2 linked regions of the Nonomuraea sp. NBC_00507 genome follow. The protein of the gene in region 2 interacts with the protein of the main gene of each other region in a pairwise test. Links are inferred from orthologs where the notes say so. Each region holds a gene or a part of one and is shown on either strand. Other genes may lie near its edges. The genes, in order: rplA and thrS.

The links.
Region 1: the proteins of thrS (region 2) and rplA interact in binary tests that used the Escherichia coli proteins (3 or more experiments, as listed by UniProt). The link is inferred for Nonomuraea sp. NBC_00507 from one-to-one orthologs.

Annotation. Positions count from the first base shown.
Region 1 is NZ_CP107853.1:208,689-217,130, reverse strand. Bases 1,938-4,842 are described here. They hold rplA (50S ribosomal protein L1), read left to right. Parts: upstream 1,938-2,982; coding sequence 2,983-3,702; downstream 3,703-4,842. Other genes in these bases: OHA25_RS01015 (LppX_LprAFG lipoprotein), read left to right, coding at 3,913-4,731; rplK (50S ribosomal protein L11), read left to right, coding at 2,493-2,924; nusG (transcription termination/antitermination protein NusG), read left to right, coding at 1,938-2,373. Also shown: OHA25_RS01045 (pyridoxal phosphate-dependent aminotransferase), read right to left, coding at 1-974; preprotein translocase subunit SecE, read left to right, coding at 1,283-1,528; more of nusG, read left to right, coding at 1,609-1,937; rplJ (50S ribosomal protein L10), read left to right, coding at 4,969-5,493; rplL (50S ribosomal protein L7/L12), read left to right, coding at 5,566-5,955; OHA25_RS01000 (glycosyltransferase family 39 protein), read left to right, coding at 6,114-7,982; OHA25_RS00995 (nuclear transport factor 2 family protein), read right to left, coding at 7,979-8,362. UniProt on the Escherichia coli protein: One of the primary rRNA binding proteins, it binds very close to the 3'-end of the 23S rRNA. Forms part of the L1 stalk. It is often not seen in high-resolution crystal structures, but can be seen in cryo_EM and 3D reconstruction models.
Region 2 is NZ_CP107853.1:6,658,835-6,667,270, reverse strand. The notes cover bases 5,538-8,436. They hold thrS (threonine--tRNA ligase), read right to left. Parts: upstream 8,020-8,436; coding sequence 6,055-8,019; downstream 5,538-6,054. Other genes in these bases: OHA25_RS32210 (glycoside hydrolase family 25 protein), read right to left, coding at 8,084-8,436; OHA25_RS32220 (TM2 domain-containing protein), read left to right, coding at 5,803-6,006; OHA25_RS32225 (PIG-L deacetylase family protein), read left to right, coding at 5,538-5,633. Also shown: OHA25_RS32245 (glycoside hydrolase family 10 protein), read left to right, coding at 1-916; OHA25_RS32240 (hypothetical protein), read left to right, coding at 1,132-3,288; OHA25_RS32235 (HIT family protein), read right to left, coding at 3,244-3,774; OHA25_RS32230 (Asp23/Gls24 family envelope stress response protein), read left to right, coding at 3,852-4,388; more of OHA25_RS32225, read left to right, coding at 4,908-5,537. UniProt on the Escherichia coli protein: Catalyzes the attachment of threonine to tRNA(Thr) in a two-step reaction: L-threonine is first activated by ATP to form Thr-AMP and then transferred to the acceptor end of tRNA(Thr). The rate-limiting step is amino acid activation in the presence of tRNA.

The sequences.
Region 1 (8,442 bases), 6.4 Mb from region 2 along the record:
CCCTTCGGCTCGGGGCAGAACACGCCCGGGATGTCGTTGAGCATCCGCACCATCGTCTGGCGGCGCCTGTCGAACGCCGTGCGCATCTCGGCCACCGCCGACAGGTCGCCGGAGACCGCGGCCAGCGCCGCCATCTGCGCCACGTTGGAGACGTTGGAGGTGGCGTGCGACTGCAGGTTGGTGGCGGCCTTGACCACGTCGGCCGGGCCGATCAGCCAGCCCACGCGCCAGCCGGTCATCGCGTAGGTCTTGGCCACGCCGTTGAGGATCACGACCCGGTCGCCCAGCTCGGGGACGGCCGTGGCGATGCTGGTGAACTCGGTGCCGCCGTACACGAGGTGCTCGTAGATCTCGTCGGTGACGACCCACAGGCCGTGCTCGGCCGCCCAGCGGCCGATCGCGATGGTCTGCTCGCGCGAGTAAACCGCGCCCGTCGGATTGGACGGCGAGACGAACAACACCACCTTCGTACGCTCGGTGCGCGCGGCCTCCAGCTGCTCGACGCCCGCCAGGTAGCCAGTGGACTCGTCGGCCACGACGTCCACCTGCACGCCCCCGGCCAGCTTGATCGCCTCGGGGTAGGTCGTCCAGTAGGGCGCGACCACGAGGACCTCGTCACCCGGGTCGAGCAGCGTCGCGAAGGCCTCGTAGACGGCCTGCTTGCCGCCATTGGTGATCAGCACCTGAGACGGCTCGACGGCATAGCCGGAGTCGCGCCTGGTCTTGTCGGCGACGGCCTGCTTGAGCTCGGGCAGCCCGCCCGCCGGGGTGTACTTGTGGAAGCGCGGCTGGCGGGCCGCCTCGATCGCCGCCTCGACGATGTAGTCAGGCGTCGGGAAGTCGGGCTCGCCCGCGCCGAAGCCGATGACGGGGCGTCCGGCCGCCTTCATCGCCTTCGCCTTGGCGTCCACGGCGAGGGTGGCCGATTCGGAAATCGCGGAAATTCTTGCGGAGATGCGAGGTCGGGTGGACATGGGTCCATCGTCCCACGTGCTCGTGACCTGGGCGATCAGCTTTGGGTTCGACGTACCGGGCATTCCCCCGTATGCTTTCGGCTGGTCCTTCCGCCGCATGTCGCCGGGCGGTTCGGTCCAGGCAGTGAGTCGATCAGGGTAGTCTGGTTGATGACATAGGGCACTGGCGCAATTGGTAGCGCACCGGTCTCCAAAACCGGCGGTTGGGGGTTCGAGTCCCTCGTGCCCTGCGAGTGCGGTCCGCGCAACGATAGGCGTGTAAGCGCGCCGCAAACTGCGTTGGATACGGACGAATTCAGGTGAGGACTGTGGCGATCGACACACGCGGCGAAACCGCCGACAAGCCCAGTGGCGAAAAGAAGACGCGCACTTCGCCTGCCCTTTTCTACCGGCAGGTCGTCGGCGAGCTTCGTAAAGTCATCTGGCCGACACGCAAGGATCTCATCACCTACACCACGGTCGTTCTGATATTCGTTCTGATCATGGTTGGCATCGTGTATGGCCTCGACGCCGCCCTGGGATGGTTGGTCCTCCGCGTCTTCGGCGGAGCCTGATCCCGGCGCCGCCGGTGCCCGCCTGACGGAGTCGCCATCGATACGAGCTCAATCGATTAGACGAAAGAGGAAGAGTCACCGTGTCCGAGTCTTCTATTCCGGCCGACGAGTCCCGCGAGGAGTGGGGCGACGAGCTGGAAGAGGCCACTGAGGAAGCCGCCGAGGCGGCTCTCGAAGAGGCCGAGGTCGCGGAGAGCGACGAGGCGGCCGAGGTCGAGGCTGTCGCCGCCGAGGACGCTTCGGCTCTTCCCGACGTCGACCCCGTCGAAGAGTTCAAGCTGTCGCTGCGCGGCCTGCCCGGCGAGTGGTATGTCATTCACTCCTACGCCGGTTACGAAAACCGCGTGAAGTCCAACATCGAGAGCCGCAATGTGTCGCTCAACATGGAGGACTACATCTACCAGGTCGAGGTGCCGACGCACACCGTCCAGGAGTTCAAGAGCGGCAAGAAGGTGCCGGTCAAGGAGCGCGTGCTGCCCGGCTACGTGCTGGTGCGCATGGAGCTGACCGACGAGTCCTGGGCCGCGGTGCGCAACACGCCCGGCGTGACCGGCTTCGTCGGCCTGTCCAACAAGCCGAGCCCGCTCAGCCTCGACGAGGTCGCCAAGCTGCTCGCGCCCGAGCCGACCGAGGAGGCCAAGAAGGCCGCGGCCAAGCCGTCCGCGGGCCCGACGGTCGAGTTCGAGATCGGCGAGTCGGTCACGGTCATGGACGGCCCGTTCGCGACGCTGCCCGCCTCGGTGAGCGAGATCAGCCCCGAGTCGCAGAAGCTCAAGGTGCTCGTCTCGATCTTCGGTCGTGAGACCCCGGTCGAGCTGTCGTTCAACCAGGTCTCGAAGATCTAGGACGATCACCTACACTTAGACGTTCGGGCGGCCGCCTTCGCGAGGGCGGCCTCCGACATGTCCGGGGCTGTAATCCGCAGCCCGGACGGCATCACAATCAAAGACCCGGAGAAGGACAAATGCCTCCGAAGAAGAAAATCGCCGCGTTGGTAAAGGTCCAGCTTCCCGCTGGCCAGGCCACCCCGGCGCCGCCCGTGGGTACCGCCCTCGGTCCCCACGGCGTCAACATCATGGACTTCGTCAAGCAGTACAACGCCGCGACGGAGGCCCAGCGGGGCAACATCATCCCCGTTGAGATCACCATTTTCGAGGACCGCAGCTTCACCTTCATCACGAAGACGCCGCCGGCCCCCGAGCTGATCAAGAAGGCCCTCGGCCTCGACAAGGGCAGCGCGGTCCCGCACCGTGACAAGGTCGGCAAGCTCAGCCGCGAGCAGCTGCGCAGCATCGCCGAGACGAAGATGCCCGACCTCAACGCCAACGACATCGAGGCCGCCGAGAAGATCATCGCCGGCACCGCCCGGTCGATGGGCATCACGGTCGCCGAGTAACACCCTTTCAGACGTTCGTGGGAGGGCCGTCAGGCCCGTTCACCACTAGGAGTTAAGAATGAAGCGCAGCAAGGCGCACAAAGACGCGGCGGCCAAGTTCGACCGCGACAAGCTCTACTCGCCCGTCGAGGCCGCGAAGCTCGCCAAGGAGACGTCGACCACCAAGTTCGACGCCACCGTCGAGGTCGCGCTGCGGCTGGGCGTCGACCCTCGCAAGGCCGACCAGATCGTGCGCGGCACGGTCAACCTCCCGCACGGCACCGGTAAGACCGCCCGGGTCCTGGTCTTCGCGACCGGTGACCGTGCCGAGGCGGCCCGCGAGGCGGGCGCCGACATCGTCGGCGCCGACGAGCTGATCGACGAGATCTCCAAGGGCAACAGGCTCAACGAGTTCGACGCCGTCGTGGCCACGCCGGATCTGATGGGCAAGGTCGGCCGCCTGGGCCGCGTGCTCGGTCCGCGTGGTCTCATGCCCAACCCGAAGACCGGCACGGTGACGCCCGACGTCGTCAAGGCCGTGACGGAGATCAAGGGTGGCAAGATCGAGTTCCGCACCGACCGGCAGGCCAACCTGCACTTCATCATCGGCAAGACGTCGTTCGGCGAGCGCGAGCTCCTGGAAAACTACGCTGCCGCCCTGGACGAGGTGCTGCGTCTCAAGCCGTCGGCGGCCAAGGGCCGTTACCTGAAGAAGGTCACCTTCTCCACGACGATGGGCCCGGGTGTCCCGGTCGACCCCAACATCACCCGCGGCATCACCGCGGAGCTGGAGAGCTGATCTCTGCTCTTTGACAAGCCCCCGCCCCTTTCGGGCGGGGGTTTTTCGGTTTCTGAGCCCTTCAGCGGGGCGGCGGGTGGGCCGGGCCGGAGCGTCCGTATGGTGGATTGTGAAGATGGTGTGAAGACCTTGTGGGGGATAACCCTGGGTTTTCCCCTAATTGTGCGGGGAAGGCGCTACGGCCGTGGAATGCAAACGTAGGGTCAAGACATGCTGAAGCGATCGATAAGTCTCGCCGCGGCCGGAGCCGCGCTCGTGGTGGCCGCGGTTGCCGGTTGTGGCACTACTGCCCAGCCCATCCAGGTCAATCTGGCGGCCTCGGAAGTGCTGGCGCAGGCCGCGCAGAAGACGGCTGAGGTCACCAGCTACACCGTTGACGCCGTGGTGAACGCCACGCACCCCCAGCAGGGCGACGGCCGGGTGCAGGGACGCATGCTCTACCAGAAGCAGCCCCTGGCCGTGGACCTGACCCTGGACACCGTCGACATGGGCGGTCAGAGCCTGCCGGGCGGCGTACGAGCCGTGCTGCAGGGCGACGCCGTCTACGTCAAGGTCGAAGCGCTCAAGGACCTGGTAGGCGCCACCAAGCCGTGGATCAAGGTCCCGCTCACCGAGATGGGCGAGTCCGGCGAGGTGAACCAGTACCTGAACCAGATCCAGCAGTTCGATCTGGCCAACGTGACCAAGCTCGTCACGGCCTCGCAGGACGTGAAGTCGGTCGGCAACGAGAGCGTCAACAGCGAGGACACCACCCACTACAGCGGTAGCTTCCCGGTCGACGCGGCCGTGCAGCTGCTGCCCGCCGACGAGCAGCAGCAGGCCCGTACGGGGCTGGCCGAGCTCAAGGACGTCAAGTTCGACATCTGGGTGGCCGCCGACGGGCTGCCGCGCAAGCTCGCGTTGAACGGGCAGAAGGAAGGCGCCACGCTCGACGCCACGCTGTTCTTCAAGGACTTCAACAAGGCCGTGACCATCGAGACGCCGCCCGCCGACCAGGTCGGAGAGCTGCCCAAGGGCACGACCAACTGAGAACGATTTGGAAACTCGGCGACCAGGACGTAGTCTGGTCGTTGCCGAAGACCGCCGGTTGTCGTCAGGTGCTCAAGCTTGACGGCCGAAGGATCCACGTCATGTGGACGACCCGCGCAGGTGTGATGCGAGTTTCCCACATGGTCTGATCCGTGTGTGCGAGCCCCGTGCGCCCTGCGCCCGGGGCTGTTCTCATGTTCGGGGGCCTTCGCCGGCGGCACATCTGGAAGGAGGCCCATGGCGAGGCCGGATAAGGCGACAGCGGTTGCCGAGCTCAAGAATGAGTTCGAGGGCAGCGCTGCCGCCGTTCTGACCGAGTACCGCGGTCTCACCGTCGCTCAGCTCAAGGAGCTGCGCACCTCTCTCGGTGAGAATGCGAAGTTCGCCGTGGCGAAGAACACCCTGACCAAGATCGCCGCCAACGAGGCAGGCGTGACGGGTCTTGACGACCTGCTGGTCGGTCCGACCGCCGTCGCCTTCGTCAAGGGCGACGTCGTGGAGGCGGCCAAGGGTCTGCGTGACTTCGCCAAGGCCAATCCCCTTCTGGTGATCAAGGGCGGCGTGCTCGAGGGCAAGGCCCTCAACGCTACTGAGATCACCAAGCTCGCCGACCTCGAGTCCCGCGAGGTCCTCCTCGCGAAGCTTGCCGGTGCGCTCAAGGCGAAGCAGAGCGCCGCTGCCGCGATGTTCGCCGCGCTGCCCACGCAAATGGCTCAGCTGGCCGACGCCCTTCGCGCGAAGCGCGACGAGGCGGGCGAGTAACACCGGGGATTGCCGCACCTACCGCGGTCCCGTTCCTAGTTGTCAGCAAGTCCTAAACGTAAGGAAAACATCATGGCGAAGCTCAGCACCGAAGAGCTGCTCGACACGTTCAAGGAGATGACCCTCCTCGAGCTGTCCGAGTTCGTGAAGCAGTTCGAAGAGGTCTTCGACGTCAAGGCCGCCGCCCCGGTCGCGGTCGCCGCCGCCCCCGGCGCCCCCGCCGCCGAGGCCGCCGCCGTTGAGGAGCAGGACGAGTTCGACGTCGTCCTCGAGGCCGCCGGCGACAAGAAGATCCAGGTCATCAAGGAGATCCGCGCCCTCACGTCCCTGGGCCTCAAGGAGGCCAAGGACCTGGTGGACGGCGCTCCGAAGAACGTCTTCGACGGCAAGGTCAACAAGGAGCAGGCGGAGAAGGCCAAGGCTGCCCTCGAGGGCGCCGGCGCCACCGTGACCGTGAAGTAAGACGGTCCTGTCTCTTCTGAGAAGGGGCGCGAGACATCCTGGTGCCGGATGTCTCCGCCCCTTTTCGCATTTCCTGAGCGGTGCCGTGCGGCCACGGCTCAGGAGATTCTCATCCCGGTCTCATCGCCCCGCCAACCGGCGTGCCTAGCGTGCCTGACGTGGTTACCGAAGCTAAGTCTCGTTGGGCGCTGGCCGCCCTCCTCGTGGGCACCGGCGTGCTGTACATCTGGGGCCTTGGAGCCTCGGGCTGGGCCAATTCTTATTACGCGGCAGCCGTGCAGGCCGGCAGCCAGAGCTGGACGGCGTTCTTCTTCGGGGCCTCGGACGCCGCGAACGCGATCACCGTCGACAAGACGCCTGCCTCGCTGTGGCCCATGGTGCTCAGCGTGCGGTTGTTCGGGCTGAACTCGTGGGCCATGCTCGTGCCGCAGGCGTTGATGGGCGTCGGCACCGTGGCCATGGTGTACGCCTCCGTGCGCCGGCTGTTCAGCCTATGGGCGGCGCTGCTGGCCGGGGCGGTCATGGCGGTCACGCCGGTGGCCGTGCTGATGTTCCGGTTCAACAACCCCGACGCGCTGCTGGTGCTGTTGCTGACCGTCGCGGGCTACTGCGTGGTGCGGGCCCAGGAGCGGGGGGCGACCCGGTGGCTGGTGCTGGCGGGGGCGGCGATCGGGTTCGCGTTCCTGGCGAAGATGTTGCAGGCGTTTCTCGTGCTGCCGGGGTTCGCGCTGGTCTACCTCCTGACCGCGCCCGTGGCGTTCAGGCGCCGGATCTGGCAGTTGCTGCTGGCGGGGGCCGCGATGGTGGCCGCCGCCGGGTGGTGGCTGCTGGCGGTGGCGCTGGTGCCCGCCTCCGAGCGGCCGTACATCGGCGGCTCGCAGACCAACAGCGTGCTGGGGCTGGCCCTCGGCTACAACGGCATCGGCCGGCTCAACGGAGCCGACTACGGCGGGCTGGGAAACCTCAACCAGCAGTCCGGATGGCTGCGGATGTTCGACACCGAGGCGGGCGGGCAGATCTCCTGGCTGCTCCCTGCGGCCCTGATGTTGCTGGTCGCCGTCACCTGGCTGACCCGGCGGGCTCCTCGGGCCGACCCGGTCCGCGCCGCCGTCTGGGTGTGGGGGAGCTGGCTGCTCGTGACGGCGTTGGTCTTCAGCCTCATGCAAGGGATCTTCCACGCGTACTACACCGTGGCGCTGGCGCCGGCCATCGCGGTGCTGGTGGGCATGGGGGCCGCCGTGCTCTGGGAGCGGGGGGCCCGCAGGCTGCCGGCCATGATCACGGCCGGGACGGCCGTGTGGTCGTACGTGCTGCTGTCGCGCAGCGCCGACTGGAACGCGTGGCTGGGGGTCGCCGTGCTGGTGGCGGGCCTGGGGGCGGCGCTGGCGATGTTGCTGACCCGCCGCGTCCTGGCCGTGGTCGCGATCGCCCTGGTGGCGTGCCTGGCGGGGCCGGCCGCGTACGCCGTGGACACCGCCGCGTCGCCGCACACCGGAGCCATCCCGACGGCCGGGCCCTCCACCGGCGGCGGCGGGTTCGGCGGGCCGCCCGGTGGCGGGTTCCAGCGGCCCGGCGGCGGAGGCCAGGCCTTCCGCCCGCCGACGGCCGGCGCCGACGGCGCCGGGCGCGGCAGGATGGGCGGTGGCGGCATGGGCGGGCTGCTCAACGCCGGCACGCCGGCCGCCGAGCTGACCGCGCTGCTGAAGGACGGGGCCTCCGGCTACACGTGGGTGGCGGCGACCGTCGGGTCCAACAACGCGGCCGGATATCAGCTCGCCGGCGGCCAACCGGTGATGGCGGTGGGCGGGTTCAACGGCACCGATCCCGCGCCGACGCTGGAGCAGTTCAAGCAGTACGTGGCCGAGAAGAAGATTCACTACTTCCTGGGCACCGGCATGGGCGGTTTCGGCGGGCGGAGCACGGGCGGCAGCGGCGACGCGGCCGAGATCGCCGCGTGGGTCCAGGAGACCTTCACCGCCACCACTGTCGGGGGCGCCACCGTCTTCGACCTCACCCAGAACGCCTAGCCGCGGACCTGGGCGATGGCGCTGGTGTCCATGTAGTCCCTCGTATGGACGATCTCACCGTTCCTGATCCGCAGGACGAGGAGGCCGGGGACCGTGATCGACCGGTCCCCGGCCGTGACGTCCGTGCTCTGCTCCACCACCACGACCTCCGGATCGTCCGTGCGGTGCAGCGCCAACCTGCGGACCTCCTTGACGTCGGCGGGCGTCGCGCCCCATGACGCGCGATAGCCCGCGCGGATCTCCTCCCTGCTCTTGTACGGCGGCAGCCCGCCGAACGGGAACTCGTGCAGCCCGTCCTCCGCATACAGCTCGGCCAGCTCGTCGGCCGACTTGTGCAGCATCGCGTCGTGGAAGGCGGTGACGATCTCTTCTATGGACATGAGTGACCCCCAATTCGCTCAACATGCGTTGATTCAACGAGCGTAGAGCGAAAAAGCGCGATCGGTCAACGCATGTAGAG
Region 2 (8,436 bases):
CTTCTACCCGTACCCGGGCGAGGGCGGCCAGTTCAACGACAAGGCCGCCTTTACAAGGTACGGCAAGGGCAAGAGCCTGGCCGACTGGCGGCGCGGCAACGTCAACACGCTCGTCGCCGAGGTGGACCAGGCCGTCCACACGCGGAAGAACCACGTCAAGTTCGGCATCAGCCCGTTCGGTATCTGGCGTAACAAGTCGAATGACCCGTCCGGATCCAACACCAACGGCATGTCGGCCTATGACTCGATTTATGCGGACGCGAAGGCCTGGATCGAGTCGGGCACCGTCGACTACGTCATGCCGCAGCTCTACTGGCCGCGCGGCTTCAAGGCGGCCGACTACAAGGTGCTGGCTCCGTGGTGGGCGCAGGCCGTCAAGGGCTCCGACGTGCACCTGTACATCGGGCAGGCCCTCTACCGGGTCGGCGCCACGGACGACAAGGCCTGGACCAGGCCCGAGGAGATGGCCGCGCACCTGACACTCAACCGCAAGCACAAGCAGGTGGACGGTGACGTCTACTTCAGCGCCAAACAGCTGCTCACCAACCCGCTGGGCGCGATGGACCGGGTCGCCAAGGAGCACTACGGCCGCCCCGCCCTGCTGCCGCTCATGAAGGAGCGCGGCGGCCAGGCCCCGGCCGCGCCGGCCGGGGCGAAGGCCCTTGCCCAGCCGGCGGGTGCCAAGGCCACGGGCTCGACGATGACCTGGACGCCGTCGGCCGGGGCCCGCGCGTACGCGGTCTACCAGCTGCCGGAGTCAGGCGCGGACTGCCAGGCCGCGGACGCCCGTAACCTGGTCACGGTCGTCTCCGACCCGTCGTACGCGGTGAAGGCTCCGGGGACCTACCTGATCACCTCGCTCGACCGCCTGCACAACGAGAGCACGCCGGTCAAGGTGAAGGTCGACGCGTTCTGACCACTGCGCCGCAGCTGATCGAGCCCCATCCGGCCCGCCGCCCATCAGGGTGGCGGGCCGCGCCGTGCGAGGACCGGCAGAGCAGCGCGGCTCCCACGCCGACGTCGCCTCGGCACACCCTCGGTTCGTGAGAGGGTAGTCGCGGGCTTGTGGCGCCTGGAGGCGAGCGTCCTCTACCGTGCCACGGACATCATCGATCGCGGGAGGTCATCGGGGTGAGGCGCGCGGTAGTCGTGCTGGCCGTGCTGCTCGGCCAGCTGCTGACCGGCTTGGGGCTGTTCGCGGGGGCGGCACGGGCCGACGAGGGCGCCGGTCGGATGGCGCAGGTGGACGACGGCACCGCGCCGGTCCATGACCTCGCGGGCCGGACGGCGCAGTCTCGCGGCCAGACGGGCCGGGTGGCGCTCATCGGGGTGTCCGGGCTGCACTGGAACGACCTCACCCAGGCCGACACCCCCAACCTCTGGGAGCTGGCCGCATCCAGCGCGATCGGCTCGCTGTCGGTCCGCACCGTCGGCAACGTGACCTGCCCCTACGACGGCTGGCTGACCGTCTCGGCGGGCACCAGGTCGGCCGTCGGCTACGGCTGCGGCGCGCCGCCGGTGCCCGAGCAGCAGGGCGAGGGCGCCGTCATCCCCGACTACCGCTACCTCATCGACGTGGCCGGCCAGCGTAACGCCGGCATCCTCGGAGAGTCGCTGAAGGCGGCCGGGCAGTGCTCGATCGCCATCGGCCCGGGCGCCGCGCTCGGGCTGGCCGACCGGCAGGGCGCCGTTCAGCACTACCATGCCTCGCCGCTCCAGGTCAGGACCGCCGACCTGGAGAAGTGCCGGATGATCGCCATGGACGTGGACGACCTCATCCGCCCCTACCTGACCGGCGACCGGCTGCCGAAGGTGCCCGACCAGCTCACCGCGGCCCAGCGGCGCGAGGCACTGCGCCTGGCCGACGCCAAGGCGGGCGCGCTGCTGTCGGTCCTGCCCGCCGACACGACGGTGCTGCTCGCGGGCCTGTCCGACCACGGCTCCGTGCCCCACCTGCGGGTGGCCGCGCTGCGTGAGCCCGGCGCGCAGGGTCGGTTGCTCGGCGCCGCCTCCACCCGCCGCGAGGACATCTCGATCCTGCCCGACCTGACCTCCACCGCGCTGACCAAGCTCGGCGTGGCGGTGCCCACCACGGTCGTGGGCGTGCCGGTGCAGGCCGGCGAGAACGGCGCCACCTTCGAGCACCTCCAGCGCGCCGACGCCACCGCCCAGACGATGCGCTCGGCGAAGGGACAATACTTCACCGCCCTGGCGGTCCTGCAGGTCCTGTTCTACGTGCTGGCGTTCCTGCTGCTGCGCCGCCGCAAGCAACTGCCCTGGATACGCGCGGCCGCGACGGCGCTGGCGGCCCTGCCCGTCACCTCGTTCCTGGTCAACCTGCTGCCGTGGTCCACCCACCTGGAGCTGTTCGGCGGCATGCTGGCCTGGTGGGCGGCGATCACCGCACTGGCGCTGGCCGGGCCATGGCGGCGCCGGCCGCTCGGCCCGCTGGCCGTGGTCGCGGGCGTCACGGCGCTCACGCTCGCCGGCGACCTGCTGACCGGCACGACGCTCCAGCTCAACAGCTTCATGGGCTTCAGCGCCGAGCAGGGCGCCCGCTACTTCGGGCTCGGCAACATCCCGTTCGCACTGTTCGCGACCGGCACGCTGCTGACCACGACGATGATCGCGCACCGCTGGCCCGGAAAGATCGGCCTGGCTGCGATCGTGGGGCTCGGCGCGGCCGCGATGGTGCTCGGCGGGTCCGGGCTGGGCAGCGACTTCGGCGGCGTCATCGCGTTCGTGCCGGGCATCGCGGTGACCGCGCTCATCCTGTCGGGCCGGCGGGTGTCGCTGGTGAAGCTGGCGTTGTTCTGCGTGGCCGGCGGGGTGATCGTGATGACGTTCGCCTGGATCAACTATCTGAGGCCGGCCAACGAGCAGACGCACCTGGGCAGGTTCGTGGGCCAGGTGCTGACCGGCGAGGCGCTCGACGTCATCTGGCGCAAGCTGCAGGCCATGCTCGGCACGCTGCTCAACCCCAACCTGATGCCGATCGTCATCGTGGCCGTGGCGTTCCTCGTGTACGCGATCCTGCGGCCCGAGCAGGCCTCGGCCGGAGTGGTGCCGGCGGCGTTCGAGCACTCCCGCGCACTGCGGGCCGGCCTGATCGGCACGCTGGTCAGCGGCGTGGTCGGCATGCTCGTCAACGACTCGGGCGCGGCCGTGCTGTCGATGGCGCTGGCGCTGGCCATACCACTCCTGCTGGCCACCGGCATCGGCGTGCTCATGCGGCGGGAGCAGTCAGTCCCAGGCGTCGGCGAGCAGCTGGCGCGTGTCACGAAGTAGCTGAGGCAGGACCTTGGTCTGGCCGACGACCGGCATGAAGTTCGTGTCGCCGCCCCACCGAGGGACGACGTGCTGGTGAAGGTGCGCGGCGATGCCCGCGCCTGCCACGTGGCCGAGGTTCATGCCGACGTTGAAACCCTGCGCGCCGCTGGCCTTGCGCAGGGCCCGCAGCGACTTCTGCGTGAACTCCCCCATCTCGACCAGCTCGTCCGGACGCAGCTCGTCGTAGTCGGACACGTGCCGGTAGGGGACGACCATCAGGTGGCCGGAGTTGTACGGGTAGAGGTTGAGCACCGCGTAGACGCTCTGGCCCCTGGCGACGATCAGGCCGTCCTCGTCACTCATCTTGGGGATCGCGTCGAACGGGCACCCGTCGTCGGGGCCGGTGCCGGTCGGCTTGTTCTCACCCTTGATGTAGGCCATACGATGCGGGGTCCACAGACGGTCGAAGTTGTCCGGGGCCCCTGCCCCTGCCTGATCGTGCATAACTAGCAGCATAGGACCACGGACAAACGGGATGCTCTTCCGGCACAATCCTGAGCATTCGCCTAGAGGAGGCCGTGATGAGCGAAGCTTTAGCAGAGCATTCCGTACCGCCCGCCGAAGCCGAGAACACCGACAACGCCGACAATTCGGCGCTGCAGGCGGACGGGCCTATCCCCGAGCCCACAGCGCCTTATCCGTCCGGCGCGATGGTGAAGGGGCGGATCAAGGTCGCCGACGAGGTGGTGGAGAAGGTCGCCGCCCTGGCGGCGCTCGAAGTGGCCGGGGTCGCCGACATGGGCGGCGATCTGGCGCGCGCCTTCGAGTCCGTACGCGACCGCATCGGCATCGGCTCGCGGCGCGGCACCCAGGGCGTCAGCGCGCAGATCCAGGACCGTCAGGTGGCCGTGAGCCTGACGATCGTGGTGGAGTACGGCCACGTGGTGATGGAGGTCGCCACCGAGGTCAAGATGAACGTGGCCAGGAGCGTGAGCCGGATGCTCGGCATGCGGGTCATGGAGGTCAACGTGACGGTCGACGACGTCCGCCTCCCGGGCGAGGGCCGCCCCGCCCGCGCCGAAGACCCGTCGGCCGACGACGCCACCATGGCCCCCTGACCACCACGACGCAGACCACGGTCCGCCTGCGGCCGGAACGGTTACCTCGCACACCTGGCGACGACCACCTCCGGCCGCACGACCGCCGCACCACACAACCGCACAGCACACGACCGCCGCACAGCACACGACCGCCGCACCACACGACCGGCACGCCACACGACCGCCGCACCACACGACGACCGGCACGCCACACGACCGGACGGCCCACACAACCGGACGGCCCACACAACCGGCACGCCACACCTGGGCGGCCCACGTCGGGGCCGCCGCACACGTGCGCAGAGCGCGTCCGGTCATCGACCGAGGTCCTTCCTGCAGCGTGACGGCCGGTGGACGCGCCGACCGGCAGACGCCGCCAGCGGGCACGACGGCCGGTGGGCGCGGCGACGGGCAGACGCCGCCGGCAGGCGCCACCACCGGTGGGCGCGGCGACCGGCAGGCGCGACGGCGTCGTACGCCGAGCCGTCGGACGCTCCTCGTTCCGCGTCACGCCGGCGCTGCCTATGGTGTTGAGCCATGACAACCGATCAACTCGACCCCATGCCGGACGACTGGCAACGCGCCCTGGCCATCGTGGCCCACCCCGACGACCTCGAGTACGGCTGCGCGTCCGCGGTCGCCATCTGGACCGACGCCGGGCGGGAGGTCGCGTACGTGATCGCCACGAGGGGCGAGGCGGGCATCGACACGCTCGACCCCGGCAAGAGCGGCGTGATGCGCGAGCGTGAAGAGCGGGCCAGCGCCGCCGTGGTCGGCGTGAGCAGCGTGGAGTTCCTCGACCATCGGGACGGCGTCATCGAGTACGGCACCGCGCTCCGAAGGGACATCGCCGCCGCCATCCGCAGGCACCGCCCCGAGCTGGTGATCACCTTGAACCCGGCCGACACGTGGGGCGGCACGTACTGGAACACCCCGGATCATCGTGCGGTGGGGCGGGCGGTCCTGGACGCCGCCGGAGATGCGGGCAATAGGTGGATATTTCCGGACACCGACGCAGCCCCCTGGAACGGCGTCCGCTGGGTCGCCGTCGCCGGCAGCGACACCCCCACCCACGCCGTGGACGTCACCGACGGGCTGGAGCGGGGCGTGCGGTCGCTCATGGAGCACCGTGCGTACATCGAGGCTCTCACCGACGAGGACCCCGAGACCTACGCTCGCACCCTCATCGAGGGCTTCGCCCGCCAGGAGGCGGAGCGCTTCGGCGGCCGCCCGGCCGTGATATTCCGCCTATTCACCCAATAACGCGACTTACCCTCAGTAACTCGACAAATCCGGAAACGTATGCGACGGCCCGTGGATCTTGCTAAGGTTTCATGCCCTGCGGTCGATGCTTCCCGCAGGCACCGCCGGTCGGGCGCGCCATGCCATGCCCTGCTCCCGGCGGGTCCCCCCAACCGAAAGGCAATCCCTCATGACCAAGTCATGGCTCGTGGCCGTCCTGCTCTGCTTCTTCCTGGGTGCGCTCGGCGTGCACCGCTTCTACGTCGGCAAGATCGGGACGGGCATCCTCCAGCTCATCACGCTCGGCGGTCTCGGCGTGTGGGTGCTGATCGACTTCATCATGATCTTGATCGGCAAGTTCACGGACAAGCAGGGCCAGCCGCTGGCCAAGTGACCAGGAAGGAGCGGCGGAGCAGCGCGGCTGCTCCGCCATTCCTTGTCGTCAGACCTGGACGCGCCGCTCGACGGCGTCGACGATCTCGGCGATCGCCTCGTCCACCGGCACCCCGTTCTTCTGCTCCCCGCTGCGGTAGCGGAACGAGACCGCCCCGTTGGCGATGTCGTCGTCACCGGCCAGCAGCATGAAGGGGATCTTGGCCTTCTGCGCGTTGCGGATCTTCTTCTGCATCCGGTCGTCGGCGGTGTCCACCTCGATCCGGACGCCGCGCTCGGCCAGCTTCTTCGCCACGTCCTGCAGGTAGGACACGTGCGCCTCGGCGATCGGGATGCCCACCACCTGCACCGGCGACAGCCAGGGCGGGAACGCGCCGGCATAGTGCTCGGTGAGCACGCCGAGGAAGCGCTCGACGGAGCCGAACAGCGCCCGATGGATCATGACCGGGGTCTGCCGGGAGCCGTCGGCCGCCTGGTATTCCAGGCCGAAGCGCTTGGGCTGGTTGAGGTCGAGCTGGATCGTGGACAGCTGCCAGGTGCGGCCGATCGCGTCCTTGGCCTGCACGGAGATCTTCGGCCCGTAGAAGGCCGCCCCACCCGGGTCGTCCACCAGCGTCAGCCCCGACTCCGTGGCGACCTGGCGCAGGGCCTCGGTGGCCTCCACCCACTCCGCCGGGTCGCCGATGAACTTCTCCGACTCGTCGCGGGTGGACAACTCCAGGTAGAAGTCCGACAGACCGAAGTCGCGCAGCACGCTGAGCACGAACCTCAGCAGCGACTTGATCTCATCGGCCATCTGCTCCCTGGTGGTGTAGATGTGCGCGTCGTCCTGCGTCATGCCGCGCACGCGGGTCAGCCCGTGCACCACGCCCGACTTCTCGTAGCGATAGACCGAGCCGAACTCGCACAACCGCAGCGGCAGCTCGCGGTAGGAGCGTCCGCGCGCCCGGTAGATCAGGTTGTGCATCGGGCAGTTCATCGGCTTGACGCGGTATTCGATGCCCTCCAGCTCGAATGCCGGGAACATGTCCTCGGCATACCACGGCAGGTGGCCGGAGGTCTCGAACAGCGACGACTTGGTGATGTGCGGCGTGTTGACGAACTCGTAGCCCGCCTCGGCCTGCCGCCGGCGCATGTAGTCTTCCATCTCCTTGCGGATGATCCCGCCCTTGGGATGGAAGATCGGCAGGCCGCTGCCCAGCTCCGGCGGGAAGCTGAACAGGTCGAGCTCGGCGCCGAGCTTGCGGTGGTCGCGCTTCTCGGCCTCCTCCAGTAGCTTGAGGTATTCGTCCTGCTTGTCGCGAGACTCCCACGCGGTGCCGTAGATGCGCTGCAGCTGCGGGTTCTTCTCGCTGCCCCGCCAGTAGGCGCCGCCTGCGCGCATGAGCTTGAACGCCGGGATCGACCGGGTGGACGGCACGTGCGGGCCGCGGCACAGATCCTTCCACTTCAGGTCGCCGGTCTTGGGGTCGAGGTTGTCGTAGATCGTCAGCTGCCCCGCGCCGACCTCGACCGACTCCTCATCGGCGGCCCCGCCCTTGAGCCCGATCAGCTCCAGCTTGTAAGGCTCCGCGGCCAGCTCCTCACGCGCTTCCTCGTCGCTGACGGGCCGGCGGGAGAACAGCTGCCCCTCCTTGACGATCTCCCGCATGCGCTTCTCGATGCGCTTGAGATCGTCGGGGTGGAACGCCTGCTCGACGTCGAAGTCGTAGTAGAACCCGTTGTCCACGGGCGGCCCGATGCCCAGCTTGGCCTCGGGGAACAGCTCCTGCACCGCCTGCGCCATGACGTGGGCGGTGGAATGGCGGACGATGGCCCGGCCTTCCTCACTGGAGGCCTCGATCGCCTCGACGACGTCGCCCTCGGCCAGAACGCAGGCCAGGTCGCGCGGCTCGCCGTTGACCCTGGCCGCGACGACCGTGCGGCCGTCGGCCTCGAGCGCCTCACCGGCCGTCGTGCCGGCCGCGACCACACGCTCGGCTCCGGCGAGGGTGATGCGTAGCTCGGCTGACACGGTGACTCCCTTGGGATCGCCCCGGCGCCCGGCGCCGGGGCTGCTTCAGTGGTGAACACCGATGCTATCGCGGGTGAAAGCCCAGCTTTGTCAGCTCCTTGCGGGTGCCGTGGAAGACGTTGCGGTCGATCGGGCTGTTGACGTATTGGTGGATGGTCCAGTCCCGCCACGGCCTGGGCACGAGGGGCTGGCCGCGGGGCCGCTCCGGGTGCGCGATCCAGAGCGGGTATTCGGCCAGGCCCGCGCAGTTTCCGCGGTTCGCGAACGAGTAGTACGTGTACACGAACGGCCGCACCCGGCCGTGCCGCTCGACGAAGTGGCACCAGCGGCGCGCGAACCTGGCGACCCGCTCCGGCCGCAGACCGTCGTCCTCCTCCAGGTCGAGCGCGATCAGGTCACCGCGGCGCAGCCCACCGG